3 regions of the Leclercia sp. AS011 genome follow, and region 1 is predicted to be linked to each of the others. Evidence: predicted binding sites of a transcription regulator. Region 1 holds the regulator's gene; each other region holds the start of a gene.
The links. The regulator Fur, encoded in region 1, represses iron uptake genes when iron is present. The targets are predictions, from matches to a motif close to ATAATAATGAGAACNACTATCAA.
Positions count from the first base shown of each region.

Region 2: fes (enterochelin esterase) is a predicted target of Fur. The motif match lies at 1,513-1,535, and genes of this name have one in related genera.
Region 3: fhuF (siderophore-iron reductase FhuF) is a predicted target of Fur. The motif match lies at 1,957-1,979, and genes of this name have one in related genera.

Region 1 is NZ_JBBCMA010000001.1:2,230,825-2,235,332, reverse strand. Features, by position in the region: gene chiP (chitoporin ChiP) at 1-1,120, shown strand, start outside; gene chiQ (ChiQ/YbfN family lipoprotein) at 1,167-1,496, shown strand; gene fur (ferric iron uptake transcriptional regulator) at 1,654-2,100, opposite strand; gene fldA (flavodoxin FldA) at 2,392-2,922, opposite strand; gene ybfE (LexA regulated protein) at 3,078-3,365, opposite strand; gene ybfF (esterase) at 3,494-4,267, opposite strand; gene seqA (replication initiation negative regulator SeqA) at 4,451-4,508, shown strand, end outside.
Region 2 is NZ_JBBCMA010000001.1:2,332,232-2,336,739, forward strand. Features, by position in the region: gene entF (enterobactin non-ribosomal peptide synthetase EntF) at 1-30, opposite strand, end outside; gene WFO70_RS11090 (MbtH family protein) at 27-239, opposite strand; gene fes (enterochelin esterase) at 254-1,456, opposite strand; gene WFO70_RS11100 (TonB-dependent siderophore receptor) at 1,627-3,867, shown strand; gene entD (enterobactin synthase subunit EntD) at 3,956-4,508, shown strand, end outside.
Region 3 is NZ_JBBCMA010000002.1:203,102-207,609, reverse strand. Features, by position in the region: gene WFO70_RS13445 (DNA polymerase III subunit psi) at 1-77, opposite strand, end outside; gene rsmC (16S rRNA (guanine(1207)-N(2))-methyltransferase RsmC) at 180-1,208, shown strand; tRNA gene WFO70_RS13435 (tRNA-Leu) at 1,350-1,435, shown strand; tRNA gene WFO70_RS13430 (tRNA-Leu) at 1,465-1,551, shown strand; tRNA gene WFO70_RS13425 (tRNA-Leu) at 1,584-1,669, shown strand; gene WFO70_RS13420 (DUF1435 domain-containing protein) at 1,711-1,941, opposite strand; gene fhuF (siderophore-iron reductase FhuF) at 2,098-2,886, shown strand; gene WFO70_RS13410 (PTS sugar transporter subunit IIC) at 2,966-4,309, opposite strand.

The sequences.
Region 1 (4,508 bases):
CGAAATGGCGGAAAATGGCGACAGCGGCCATCCGAACGAAATAGCTTTCTCCTCCAGCAACAAAGCCTATAAAGAGGACTGGTCCGGCGATAAGAGCGGGATCAGCCTGTACAAAGCGGCGGCAAAATTTAAATACGGTCCGGTATGGGCGCGCGGCGGCTGGCTGCAACCAACCGGGCAAACCCTGTTAGCGCCGCACTGGAGCTTTATGCCAGGTACCTATCAGGGTGCCGAAGCCGGGGCCAACTTTGACTACGGTGATAGCGGCGCGTTGAGTTTCTCTTACATGTGGACTAACGAATATAAAGCGCCGTGGCACCTTGAGATGGACAAGTTCTATCAGAATGACAGAAAAACCCGCGTCGACTATCTCCACTCCTTCGGCGCGAAGTACGATTTCAAAAATAACCTGATTCTCGAAGCCGCCTTTGGTCAGGCTGAAGGTTTCATCGATCAGTACTTTGCCAAAGCCAGCTACAAGCTTGATATCGTGGGTGGCCCGCTCTCAACGACCTATCAGTTCTACGGTACGCGTGATAAAGCCGACAGCGGCACCGTGAACGATATCTACGACGGTACGGCATGGCTGCAGGCGCTGACGCTGGGCTACAAAGTCGGTCAGGTCGATTTGCGTCTGGAAGGGACCTACGTGAAGGCGGAAGGTCAGCAGGGTTACTTCCTGCAGCGTATGACGCCAACCTATGCCTCTTCCAACGGGCGTCTGGACGTGTGGTGGGATAACCGCTCCGACTTTAACGCCAACGGCGAAAAAGCGGTCTTCTTCGGGGCGATGTATGACCTGAGCAACTGGAACCTGGCGGGCTGGAGCGTCGGCGCATCCTATGTCTACGCCTGGGACGCGAAACCGGCAGACTGGTTAATCAACAGCGCCGGTCAGCGTGAAGATATCGCCTCGAACAAGATCAAAGAGTCTGCCTACAGCCTGGATGCGAGCTACACCCTGCAGGACGGTCGCGCGAAAGGGACTATGTTCAAACTGCACTTCACGCAGTATGACAACCACTCCGATATCCCAAGCTACGGCGGCGGCTACGGCAACATCTTCCAGGACGAGCGTGACGTGAAGTTTATGGTTATCGCCCCGTTCACCATCTTCTGATGACAACCCGGGCGGGGGCGATCCCCGCCTGACTGGAACCGTTATGCTGAAAAGAATCGTACTGGTCGCGGTGCTGGCATCAGGACTGGCCGCCTGCGCACAACCGCAAACCCAGAAAGAAGACACCCGTCTGAAAGAGGCCTACAGCGCCTGCATCAATACCGCTGAAGGATCGCCTGAGAAACTCGAAGCCTGCCAGAGCGTGCTGGACGTGCTGCGTCAGGAGAAGGCGCACCAACAGTTTGCGACCCAGGAAACCGTCCGGGTGGCGGATTACCAGGCCTGTATCCAGGCGCGTAAAACGGGTAACAATCAGGACGTGACCAAAAACTGCGATAAAATCTGGCAGGAGATTCGCAGTAATAACAGCAAGTAATCCGCTGTCTTTAACGCCCGGTGGCGCTTTGCTTACCGGGCCTACGGGAGATTTCACCCTGGTAGGCCCGTGTAAGCGCAGCGCCACCGGGCTTTTTGACATAATGACAGGCAAAAAAAAAGCCAACCGTCAGGTTGGCTCAGAGTCTTAGCGGAGATTATTTCGTGTCGTGCGCGTGGTCATCTTCGCGGCAGTCGCCTTCGGCACAGTGGCCATACAGGTACAGACTGTGGTTGGTCAGACGAATGCCATGACGTGCGGCAATTTCGCGCTGACGTAATTCGATGGAATCATCGCTGAATTCGATCACTTTGCCGCAGTCGAGGCAAATCAGGTGATCGTGATGATGCTGCTGCGTCAGTTCAAATACGGATTTACCGCCTTCGAAATTATGACGCGTAACGATGCCTGCATCGTCGAACTGGTTCAGTACACGGTAAACGGTAGCCAGACCAATCTCTTCGCCCATGTCGATCAGACGCTTGTATAAGTCTTCCGCACTGACATGATGGTTATCCGGACCCTGAAGCACTTCCAGGATTTTTAACCGTGGAAGCGTGACTTTCAGTCCGGCCTTCTTTAATGCGGTGTTGTTGTCAGTCATGCGGAATCTGTCCTGTTGCTAAACGATTCACTTCTAAGGAAGAAGTGACAGAAAATGCACCTGGGATAATGCGTCTCATTATAGAAGTGCCATGGCGTAATGAAAACTGCAAGTCTCAAGTAAAGTATGCTTATAAAAACGTGGTACCGCCAACAAAGTTGTTACAAGGTTCCCCGTTTACTCCTGGATCATTGTACAGGTATGGCAGCAAAAGTTAAAAATTTGTAGCAATTATTTTGATTGGTATTACCTATCAATGCGGCGCAACTTTAGCGTTGCGCCGCGACATCATCAGGCATTGAGGATGTCGTCGAGGTGCAGCTCTTCGCGAACCTGTTTCACCCATTTGTCGACACGCTCGGCGGTCAGTTCCGGCTGGCGATCTTCGTCGATGGCGAGGCCCACGAAGTGGTTATCATCGGCCAGACCTTTGGAGGCTTCGAAGTGGTAACCGGCGGTTGGCCAGTGACCCACGATCACCGCGCCGCGTGGCTCAATGATGTCGCGAATGGTGCCGAGGGCATCGCAGAAGTACTCTGCGTAGTCTTCCTGATCGCCACAGCCGAACAGGGCCACCAGTTTGCCGTTGAAGTCGATCTCTTCCAGAGACGGGAAGAAGTCGTCCCAGTCACACTGCGCTTCACCGTAATACCAGGTCGGGATGCCCAGCAGCAGAATATCGTAACCTTCGATATCTTCTTTGCTGCTTTTCGCAATGTCATGCACATCGGCAACGTCTTTACCTAACTGTTTTTGAATGTTTTTTGCGATGTTCTCGGTGTTACCCGTGTCGCTGCCGAAAAAAATGCCGATGATTGCCATGAGTAAAATAACCTCTTGATACTTAATGGTATGGTGGCGCAATTTAGCCACGGATAAGGGCAATCATAGCAGAACAGAGAAGCCTGCGGAAACTGCTATCACGCAGGACTGCACTCTGTGCTACATGAAAGCAACAAGAAGGGGAGTTTTCTGACTTAAGCTTTGCCGTGCCATTTCCCGAGCTGCGCGATCAGCATCTCTTCGATAAGCTCACTGCGGCTGATCTCACGGGCATTCGCCAGCTCGTTCAGCGCATCGACGGCGTCAGCGTTCAGTTTCAGCTCGACGCGTTTAAGCCCACGACTTTTATCGCGTTTAAGCTGATTGCGCTTATTGATGCGCAGCTGTTCATCACGCGATAGCGGATTGGTTTTCGGTCGTCCCGGGCGACGCTCATTCGCGAACAGATCTATTGTCGTGCGGTCCGTGTGTTCTTTGGCCATGATTCTGAGACTTCGGGGGAAACAAGACACCCTGCTAATGCCCGGGCGATAAGCGCGCCATCATACATCACCGAAAACGGCACGCCAACGACTGGAGGCCCGCAGGCGACCAGTCGCTCTCTTTTTAATCAATTTTCGATGTCAGCGAGGTAACGGCGGATAGCGCGCAGCACCGCGTCCGGTTTTTCAGCATGGACCCAGTGTCCGGCCCCGGCAATCACGTGCGCCCGCGCCTGAGGGAATTGCCCCAGCAGCGCCTCACGGTACGCCTCGGTCACATACGGCGAATTACCGCCGGTAATAAACAGGGTGGGGTGCGGCCACGCCGCTACCGGCTGCCAGCCGACGATCTGGTTGTACTGATCCCAGAGCACCGGCACGTTGAAGCGCCACTGGCCATCGACAAAGGATTTCAGCAGGAACTGCACGACACCTTCTTCGTCCAGATGTTCACGCATCACCGTCGCGGCCTGCTGGCGAGTGCTGACGCCTGCGTCCGTGACGGCGTTAATGGCGGCGAAGATCTCATCGTGGCGACGCACGTCGTAATCGACCGGCGCGACGTCGATCACCACCAGCCCGGCAATTCGCTCTGGCGCGAGCGCCGTCAGCGCCATCACCGCTTTGCCGCCCATTGAATGACCAATCAGGATCGCCTTTTCTATATTGTGCTCATCCAGAGTATCCAGCAGATCCTTGGCCATATCGGCGTAGGTCATCTGCGGCGAACGCGGCGACAGACCGTGGTTGCGCATATCTACCTGCAACAGCGCGTGGTCGGTCACCAGATCCCGTGCCAGCACGCCAAGGTTATCCAGGCTGCCAAACAGGCCATGCACCAGGACGATGGGAGAATTATTGTGCGGCGATTGTGCAGATTGCGCTCGGGTATTCAATTTCATGGCAAAGTTCTTTTTTTACGTATGTCAGGTTAGGGTATCATGTTGACCATTCTGCCGCCCGGCTGCAAGGAAACAGTTAATTCTGACTTTTGCCGCCATTCTGGCTTGACGCTATCCGCTGTTGGGTTTTGAACTTATACTCCCAACGACTTGTATTCAGATAAGATATCGCACTGGATTAAGATGAAAACAATCGAAGTTGATGACGAGCTTTATCAGTATATCGCCAGCCAGACGCGGC
Region 2 (4,508 bases), 100 kb from region 1:
GGCGGCCACGAGTGGGAGTTGTGCGCTCATGGGTTCACCTGTGCAAAATGGGCCGGGGTCAGGGTTTGCCAGCGGGCGGCAAGCCACGCCTGACAGGCGTCCTGCGTTTGCGGCTCGCACACCACGCGCCAGCCCTCGGGCAAGGCACACTGCTGGGGCCACAGGCTGTACTGCTGCTGCGCGTTTTGCACAATGGCGAACAGACCCTGCGGATCGTCGAAGGGGTTACTGAATTCCATACCAGACTCCGTGATTAAATAATCGGCTGCCAGAGAGTCATCAGCCCCTGCGTCAGCCCTCCCCGCCAGCAAAGTGCATCATGTCCGCCATCCACCGGACGCCAGACGACCGGCTGCTGCTGGTGCTGTAGCTCGGCATACAGCGCCTGGCAGGCGCGGTAGATCAGCGGTTCCCGTCGCCCCGCCTCAAGGACGATGCGCAGTCCCTTCGCCGACAGCTGCTGGTTTTTAAGCTGTTCAAGGATCATGCCCTCCTGCTTGCCCCCGCGATGCGGCCACCAGAAGGAGCCCGACTGGCTGAGCACGCAGCCAAAACGCTCGGGCCAGTGCAGCCCGGCATAGAGGGCGGACAGCCCGCCAAAGCTCTGCCCGGCGACCACCGTGCGGTCGGCACGATCGCTGAACGGGGCCAGGTTATGCACCTGCGGGAGGAGCTCCTCCTGCAAGGCCTGCCAGAAGTCGGGGTTGCAGGGCAGCTCGCGGCTGCGGTGGGCGGTATCGATGACGTCAATCAGCAGGTAAACGGCGGGCGGCAGTTGCTTTTGGTCGGTGAGCGCCGTCAGCGCGGGCCAGACCGGCATGCTTTCGGCCCAGAACTGGCCGTCGAGCAGCACCGCCAGCGGGCGCTCATGAGGGGCTTCTTCGCCAGTGGTGAAGATCCACACCCGGCGGGTGTTGCCGAGACGGGCGCTCTTCCAGGAGATAATCTGTGGAGGACGAAACGGGGTATTGAGCCGATCCCAGCCGGGCTGAAGCGGTGCCTCGGGCATCTCCAGCGCCGAAACCGGGTGACCGCGACCGCCGCGCCAGTGCTGTGGATTTAGCGGATCGGCAACGGCGTGCGGCAGCAGCTTGCGCCAGCCTTCGCGCAGGGCCATGCGGTCCGGCGGATCGGTAGCAAACACCGTCTCGCTGAAGTCGTCTTCGTGAGCAGAGGGGATAAAACAGTAGCTGCCGCGCCAGTTTGGGCTGAACTCGCCCTGCCACTGCCAGACGTCGGTTCCGGCGATGCGCGCCAGCGTCTGCGGGCGGGCGTTATGATGGTGATCGGTCACGCCGGTGATGTAGAGCCACACCCTTTTTAGCGGCGAGGCGTGCTCCGTTCCGGCCGGATCGCGCCACCAGAATGTGACCCGATAATGATCCCCTTCCCGCACCCATTCCGGCCCCTGTTTCGACTGCCACCAGGCGTCACTTCCCGTTTCGAGCGTCGTCACCGATATAACCCCATGACCTGTTCGGTTTTTTTGATAACAGATAAACAATATCGATAATATTATTGATAACTATTTTCATTTGCAATAGCGTATGGGCGCGCTGTGGGAAGCGCGACCATTAAATAACCACGCCATGCGCTGGCATATGGCATCGAAAAGCAGGACACACAATGAATAATAAACGTCACTCACTGGCCTTACTGGTCAACCTCGGGATTTACGGTATGGCTCTGCCTGCGATGGCAGCCGGGACCGCCACTCACGAAGACACCATGGTGATCACCGCCGCCGAGCAGAACCTGCAGGCCCCCGGTGTCTCCACCATCACCGCGGATGAGATCCGCAAAAACCCGGCAGCACGCGATGTGTCAGAGATCATCCGCACCATGCCGGGCGTCAACCTCACCGGTAACTCCACCAGCGGCCAGCGCGGCAACAATCGCCAGATCGATATCCGCGGCATGGGCCCGGAAAACACCCTGATCCTGATCGACGGTAAGCCGGTCACCAGCCGTAACTCTATCCGTCTGGGCTGGCGCGGCGAGCGTGACACCCGCGGCGATACCGGCTGGGTGCCGCCGGAGATGATCGAGCGCATCGAGGTGATCCGTGGCCCGGCAGCGGCGCGTTACGGCAACGGCGCGGCGGGCGGCGTGGTGAACATCATCACCAAAAAAGTGAGTAACGAGTGGCACGGCTCCTGGAACACCTATCTGAATGCCCCTGAACACGATGAAGAGGGCTCCACCAAACGCACCAACTTCAGCCTGAATGGCCCGCTGGGCGGAGATTTCAGCTTCCGCCTGTACGGCAACCTGGATAAAACCCAGGCCGATGCCTGGGACATCAACCAGGGGCATCAGTCTGAGCGCACCGGCGCCTACGCCGATACCCTGCCAGCCGGGCGCGAAGGGGTGGAGAATAAAGACGTCAACGGCGTGCTGCGCTGGGACTTTGCCCCGATGCAGGCCCTGCAGTTTGAAGCCGGTTACAGCCGTCAGAACAACCTCTACGCGGGCGATACCCAGAACACCAACAACGACAACAGCAGCAACGGGCTGGTGAAGAAGAACTACGGCAAAGAGACCAACCGTCTCTATCGCCAGAACTTCGCGGTCACCTGGACCGGCGGCTGGGATAACGGCATCACCACCAACAACTGGGCGCAGTACGAACATACCCGTAACTCCCGTCTGGGCGAAGGGCTGGCGGGCGGTCTGGAAGGGCTGTTCAACAGCAATAAGTTCACCGATACCGACCTGTCCGACGTGATGCTGCACAGCGAGATCAGCCTGCCAATCGACTTTATCGTCAACCAGAACCTGACCCTGGGCACCGAATGGGATCAGCAGCGGATGAAGGATATGTCCTCCAACGGCCAGGCCCTGCAGGGCGGCACCATTCCGGGCGTGAGCGACAGCCGCAGTCCGTACTCTGATGCCGAGATCTTCTCCCTGTTCGCCGAAAACAACATGGAGCTGACCGACAGCACCATGCTGACCCCGGCGCTGCGCTTCGATCACCACTCCATCGTGGGCAACAACTGGAGCCCGTCCCTGAACCTGTCGCAAGGTCTGGGAGATGACTTTACCCTGAAGATGGGCATCGCCCGGGCCTATAAAGCCCCGAGCCTGTACCAGACCAACCCGAACTACCTGCTCTACAGCAAGGGCCAGGGCTGCTACGCGAGTGCGGATGGCGTCGGCTGCTATATGCTGGGTAACGAGGATCTGAAAGCCGAGACCAGCATCAACAAAGAGATCGGCCTGGAGTGGAAACGCGACGGCTGGCTGGCGGGCGTGACCTGGTTCCGTAACGACTACCGCGACAAGATTGAAGCGGGCTATGCCCCGGTGGGTCAGACCTCCCTCGGCAAGACCAAAACGGATATCTACCAGTGGGAAAACGTGCCGAAAGCGGTAGTGGAAGGGCTGGAAGGCACCCTGAACGTGCCGGTCAGCGACACCATCAACTGGACCAACAACATCACCTACATGCTGCAAAGCAAGAACAAGGAGACCGGCGACCGTCTGTCGATCATCCCGGAGTACACGCTGAACTCCACCCTGAGCTGGCAGGTCCAGCAGGATGTCTCCCTGCAGTCGACCTTCACCTGGTACGGCAAGCAGCAGCCGAAGAAGTACAACTACAAAGGGCAGCCAGCGACCGGTTCTGAGCTGGACGAAGTGAGTCCGTACAGCATCGTTGGCCTGAGCGCGACCTGGGACGTGACCAAATACGTCAGCCTGACCGGCGGCGTGGATAACGTCTTCGATAAACGCCAGTGGCGTGCGGGGAATGCCCAGACCACCGGCAATACCACCACCGGGGCCTATATGTATGGCGCGGGTGCCTATACCTATAACGAGCCGGGCCGCACCTGGTATATGAGTGTGAATACCCAGTTCTGATAAGGTCTTACCCCTCTCCCTTAAGGGAGAGGGAACCGGCCGGTGCATGTGCTACCATAAAAGCCCTTTTATCCGCGGTGAGAAGAACATGCGCACTCTCCACACAACGTTTCTTCTGGCCGGACATACCGTTCACCGCATCACCTTCGATCCTGCGAGCTTTACCGAGGCCGATCTACTTTGGCTGCCGCATCATCAGCAACTGACTGAAGCCGGGCGCAAGCGCAAAGCCGATCACCTGGCCGGGCGCATCGCCGCGTTTCACGCAGTAAACCGCAAAACTATCCCCGGTATCGGCAGTAGCGGCGAGCCGCTGTGGTCTGCGGAGGTGAGCGGCAGTATTTCCCATAGCGGCACCCAGGCTGTTGCCATCTGCAATGAAAAGGGTCTGGTAGGTATCGATTGTGAAGCCATCATCGACGAACGTGAAGCCCGTGAAATCCAGGATGGCGTAATTGATGCCCGGGAAGCTCAGGTGCTGGCTGCGTGCGGCCTGCCCTTCGATCTGGCCTTCACCCTCACCTTCAGCGCCAAAGAGAGTCTGTTCAAAGCCCTGTTCCCCCGGGTGCAGGCGTGGATGGGCTTTGAGAGTGCACGCGTAACGGCACTTACTGCCGATACCCTGACCTTAACCCTCACCT
Region 3 (4,508 bases), on a different contig from region 1:
TGCAAGGCCGCCGGGCGGCGCAACGCCCACTGGGTGATGCCCAGTTGCTGTAATTGCCTGTCTCGTCGGGATGCCATTGCGAAAACTCCTGTCTGTCAGGCGCGCAAATATAGCAAATGTGTCGAATCTGCGCCATCTACCTACTATAATCCCCGCCTGAGTTTATTGAGGAACAATTCATGTCTGCATTTACCCCGGCAAGTGAAGTCTTGCTGCGCCACAGTGATGATTTCGAACAAAGCCGTATTCTGTTTGCCGGAGATATGCAGGATGACCTGCCTGCCCGTTTCGAGTGCGCCGAAAGCCGCGCCCACACCCAGCAGTATCACCACTGGCAGGTGCTGAGCCGCCAGATGGGTGAGCGCGTCCGTTACAGCCTGGTGGCTGAGCAGAGCGACGTGGCAGACTGCGATACGCTGATCTACTACTGGCCGAAGAACAAACCCGAAGCCCAGTTCCAGCTGATGAACCTGCTCTCCCTGCTGCCGGTGGGTTGCGATATCTTCGTGATCGGTGAAAACCGCAGCGGCGTGCGCAGCGCCGAGCAGATGCTGGCGGATTACGCCACCCTGAACAAAGTCGACAGCGCCCGCCGCTGCGGCCTGTATCATGGCCGCCTGGACAAAAAACCGACCTTCGACGCGGAAAAATACTGGGGCGAGTACCAGCTGGATGGCCTGACCATCAAAACGCTGCCGGGCGTCTTCAGCCGTGACGGCCTGGATGTCGGCAGTCAGCTGCTGCTCTCCACCTTCACGCCGCATACCAAAGGCAAAGTGCTGGATGTCGGCTGCGGCGCGGGCGTGCTCTCTGCCGTACTCGCCAGCCACTCACCGAAAGTGCGTTTGACCCTCACCGACGTTGGCGCTTCTGCCATTGAAGCCAGCCGCGCGACCCTTGCCGCTAACGGCATTGAGGGGGAAGTGTTTGCCTCCAACGTGCTCTCCGACGTGACCGGCCGTTTCGATATGATTATCTCCAACCCACCGTTCCATGACGGGATGGAGACCAGCCTCGAAGCCGCGCAAACGCTGATCCGCACCGCGGTACGCCATCTGAACAGCGGCGGCGAGCTGCGCATCGTGGCCAACGCCTTCCTGCCGTATCCGAAAGTGCTGGATGAAGTCTTCGGCTTCCACGAAGTGCTGGCCCAGACCGGTCGCTTCAAGATCTACCGCGCGATCATGACCCGTCAGGCGAAGAAATAACGTCCCCTTCCGGCCCGATCTCCCCGATCGGGCCATTTTTGCAACAATCAAAACATCCGGCACAATTATCTGTTGACGAATAGCTGAAAACATCTAGAATGCGCCTCCGTGGTTACGATACTTTTTTTGTATCGTTGGTATGCGAAGGTGGCGGAATTGGTAGACGCGCTAGCTTCAGGTGTTAGTGTCCTTTGGATGTGGGGGTTCGAGTCCCCCCCCTCGCACCAACAACCATGATTGATATTGCTCGCACTGGGCGAAGGTGGCGGAATTGGTAGACGCGCTAGCTTCAGGTGTTAGTGTCCTTACGGATGTGGGGGTTCGAGTCCCCCCCCTCGCACCAACGAGGCGATATCAATAAAATAAGATAACTGTGCGAAGGTGGCGGAATTGGTAGACGCGCTAGCTTCAGGTGTTAGTGTCCTTAGGATGTGGGGGTTCGAGTCCCCCCCCTCGCACCAATTATCTTATCTCTCCCTGACCTTCTCTCTTGTCACCCCTTTCAGTTCAGATTCATCGCCAGAACCCACATTCCCGCAATGAGCGCGACACATGATGGCAGCAGCACAAAGTGCCGCAGTTGTTTATGCCAGATCATGGCCGATGACATCAGTAATCCCGACATGATAATCAATTTCCAGACCGCCAGCGACAGATCGGTAAAAGCCAGCCCGGCAATGATCGCCCCCGGCAGTATTACGCCCCATCCACTCCCTAACGCTCTGCTCAACATACTCTGTCTCTCAACTCGATAATGATAACCAATATCATATGACATAATTTCTCATTTGTCAGCGCAGGGCTTAAATGTGTAAAAAATCTTGCGCACGGTTTTATCTATAGTTAGGATTGGCAATCATTATCATTTAGATTTTTATCCAGCTCACTTATGGCCATACGCTCCGCACACGTCATTGAGAATGTTATCTGGCAAACCCGCCTTCCGGCCGGGCCTTCCGGGCTTGCGGATGCGGTGCGTGACGCCATTGCTGAGACGCGTGCGCATATGCTGGATGTCATCAAACTGGATGAAACGCCTCCGCATCACGCCCTGACCCTGGCGCAGTGGCAACGCCCTGCCGAACTGCAGTCGTTGCTGGCGACCTACTCCGATCATATCTACCGCAACCAACCCACTCTGGCGCGCGAGAACAAGCCGCTGCTGTCGCTGTGGGCGCAATGGTATATCGGGCTGATGGTGCCGCCGATGATGCTGGCCCTGCTCACCCAGGACGTGGCGCTGGATCTCTCCCCTGAGCACTTCCACGTTGAGTTTCACGAAACCGGGCGCGCCGCCTGCTTCTGGATCGACGTGCAGGAAGACAGCCAGACGACCTCGCTTTCTGCGCAGCAAAGAATTGAAGTGCTGATTACCCGGGCGCTGATCCCGGTCGTTGAGGCGCTGGAAGAGACGGGTGAGATTAACGGCAAACTTATCTGGAGCAATACCGGGTATTTGATTCACTGGTATCTGAACGAAATGAAAACCCTGCTGGGCGACGAGAAGGTCGACGCGCTGCGCCAGTCCCTCTTCTTTGCCCGCCAGCTGTCGGATGGGCGTGATAATCCGCTTTTCCGCACGGTGGTTCCGCGGGACGGGCTGCTGGTGCGCCGCACCTGCTGCCAGCGCTATCGCCTGCCGGACGTGCAGCAGTGCGGCGACTGTACGCTTAAATAAACGGGTGCGGTCTGGTGCCCTCACCCTGGCCCTCTTCAAACACTCAAAACGGCAACCTTTGGTTGCCGTTTTGCTTTTATTACGCCACCTGCTGGCTTTCCTCGTCGGCACGCTGGGCCTCTTCGGCCTCCTGGGCCAGAAGTTGCTTCTCGTACACTTTAAAGAACGGGTAGTAGATGATGGCGGAGACAAGAGCTAACAGCACCACCAGTACCGCCGCGCGGAAATCCCAGCCCAGCGCCCAGGCGGCCCCCACCGGCGCAGGCGCGGTCCATGGCACCACGGAGATCACGCGACCAATCAGATCCAGCTTCATCGCGGCCCACGCCAGTACGGCGTTTACCATCGGTGCCAGCAGGAACGGAATAAAGAACACCGGGTTCATCACGATCGGCGTACCAAAGATCACCGGCTCATTGATGTTGAAAATACTCGGCACCACGCTCAGTCGGCCAATCGAACGCAGGTGCGCCGAGCGGCTGCGCAGGTAGCAGAACACCAGCCCCATGGTCGCCCCGGAGCCGCCAATCACAATAAAGAAGGTCCAGAACGCTTCCATAAAGATGTGCGGCAGCGGTGCGCTCTGCGCCAGTGCGGTCTGGTTCATGCCGAGGTTGGTCAGCCAGAACATCTGCAGCATCCCGGAGACAATCGCTGCCCCGTGGATCCCTGCAAACCACAGCAGATGCCCAATCAGCACCGCCAGCAGGATCGCCGGCAGGGAGTCCGCCGCGGAAACCAGCGGCTTAAAGATAGCCATGATCGCCTGCGGGATCAGCATGCCAAACTCAGACTGGATGAACAGGCTCAACGGATAGAGGGTCAACACCACCACCAGCACCGGGATCAGCAGATCGAAGGAGTTTTTGATCATCGGCGGCACCTGATCGGGCAGGCGGATACCGATATTGTGCGCCTTCAGGAAACGCATCATCTCCACACAGTAGATCGCCACCAGAATGGCGGTGAATATCCCCGTCCCTCCGAGGCTATCCACCGGCAGCGCGCCTTTGGTTTTTGGAGCCGCAATCAGCAGGAAGGCCATCAGCGACAGCATGGCGCACATGAAGGGATCAAGCTGGTGCGATTTAACGTAGTGCTTGCCGAGGTTGTAGGCGATGGCGGCACAAATATAGAGGGACATCACCCCCATGGTCATATCGAACGGGGTGAGGATCTGGCCTTCAAACTGTTTTGCCATATCCAGCCAGGCGCGGGCAAAGCCCCAGGTGGTGTCCGGCGAAAACGGCGGGTAAGCAAACACCAGTAAGAACGAGCCGACAATCATAAACGGCATGGCGGAGATAAAGCCGTCGCGGATGGCCATCACGTGACGCTGGGAAGAGATGCGTCCGGCAATGGGACTGACATAGTTTTCAACAAAGCGGAATATCAGGTTAAACGCAGCATGGTTGGCAGACATAACGGCTCTCCTGTCAGACGATCGTTTCGGGCGCAGTCACGCCGCACGGTGTTCCATATACCACTTTCACCACCTTGCTGGTTCGCTTACCAGCGGTACTGCTCAAACGGATAGGTTTCATAATCGACTCTTATTATTTATGGGATACAGGGGAAATGACGTAATCAGTATTAATCTCTGCTCCACGGTCTGCAACCGG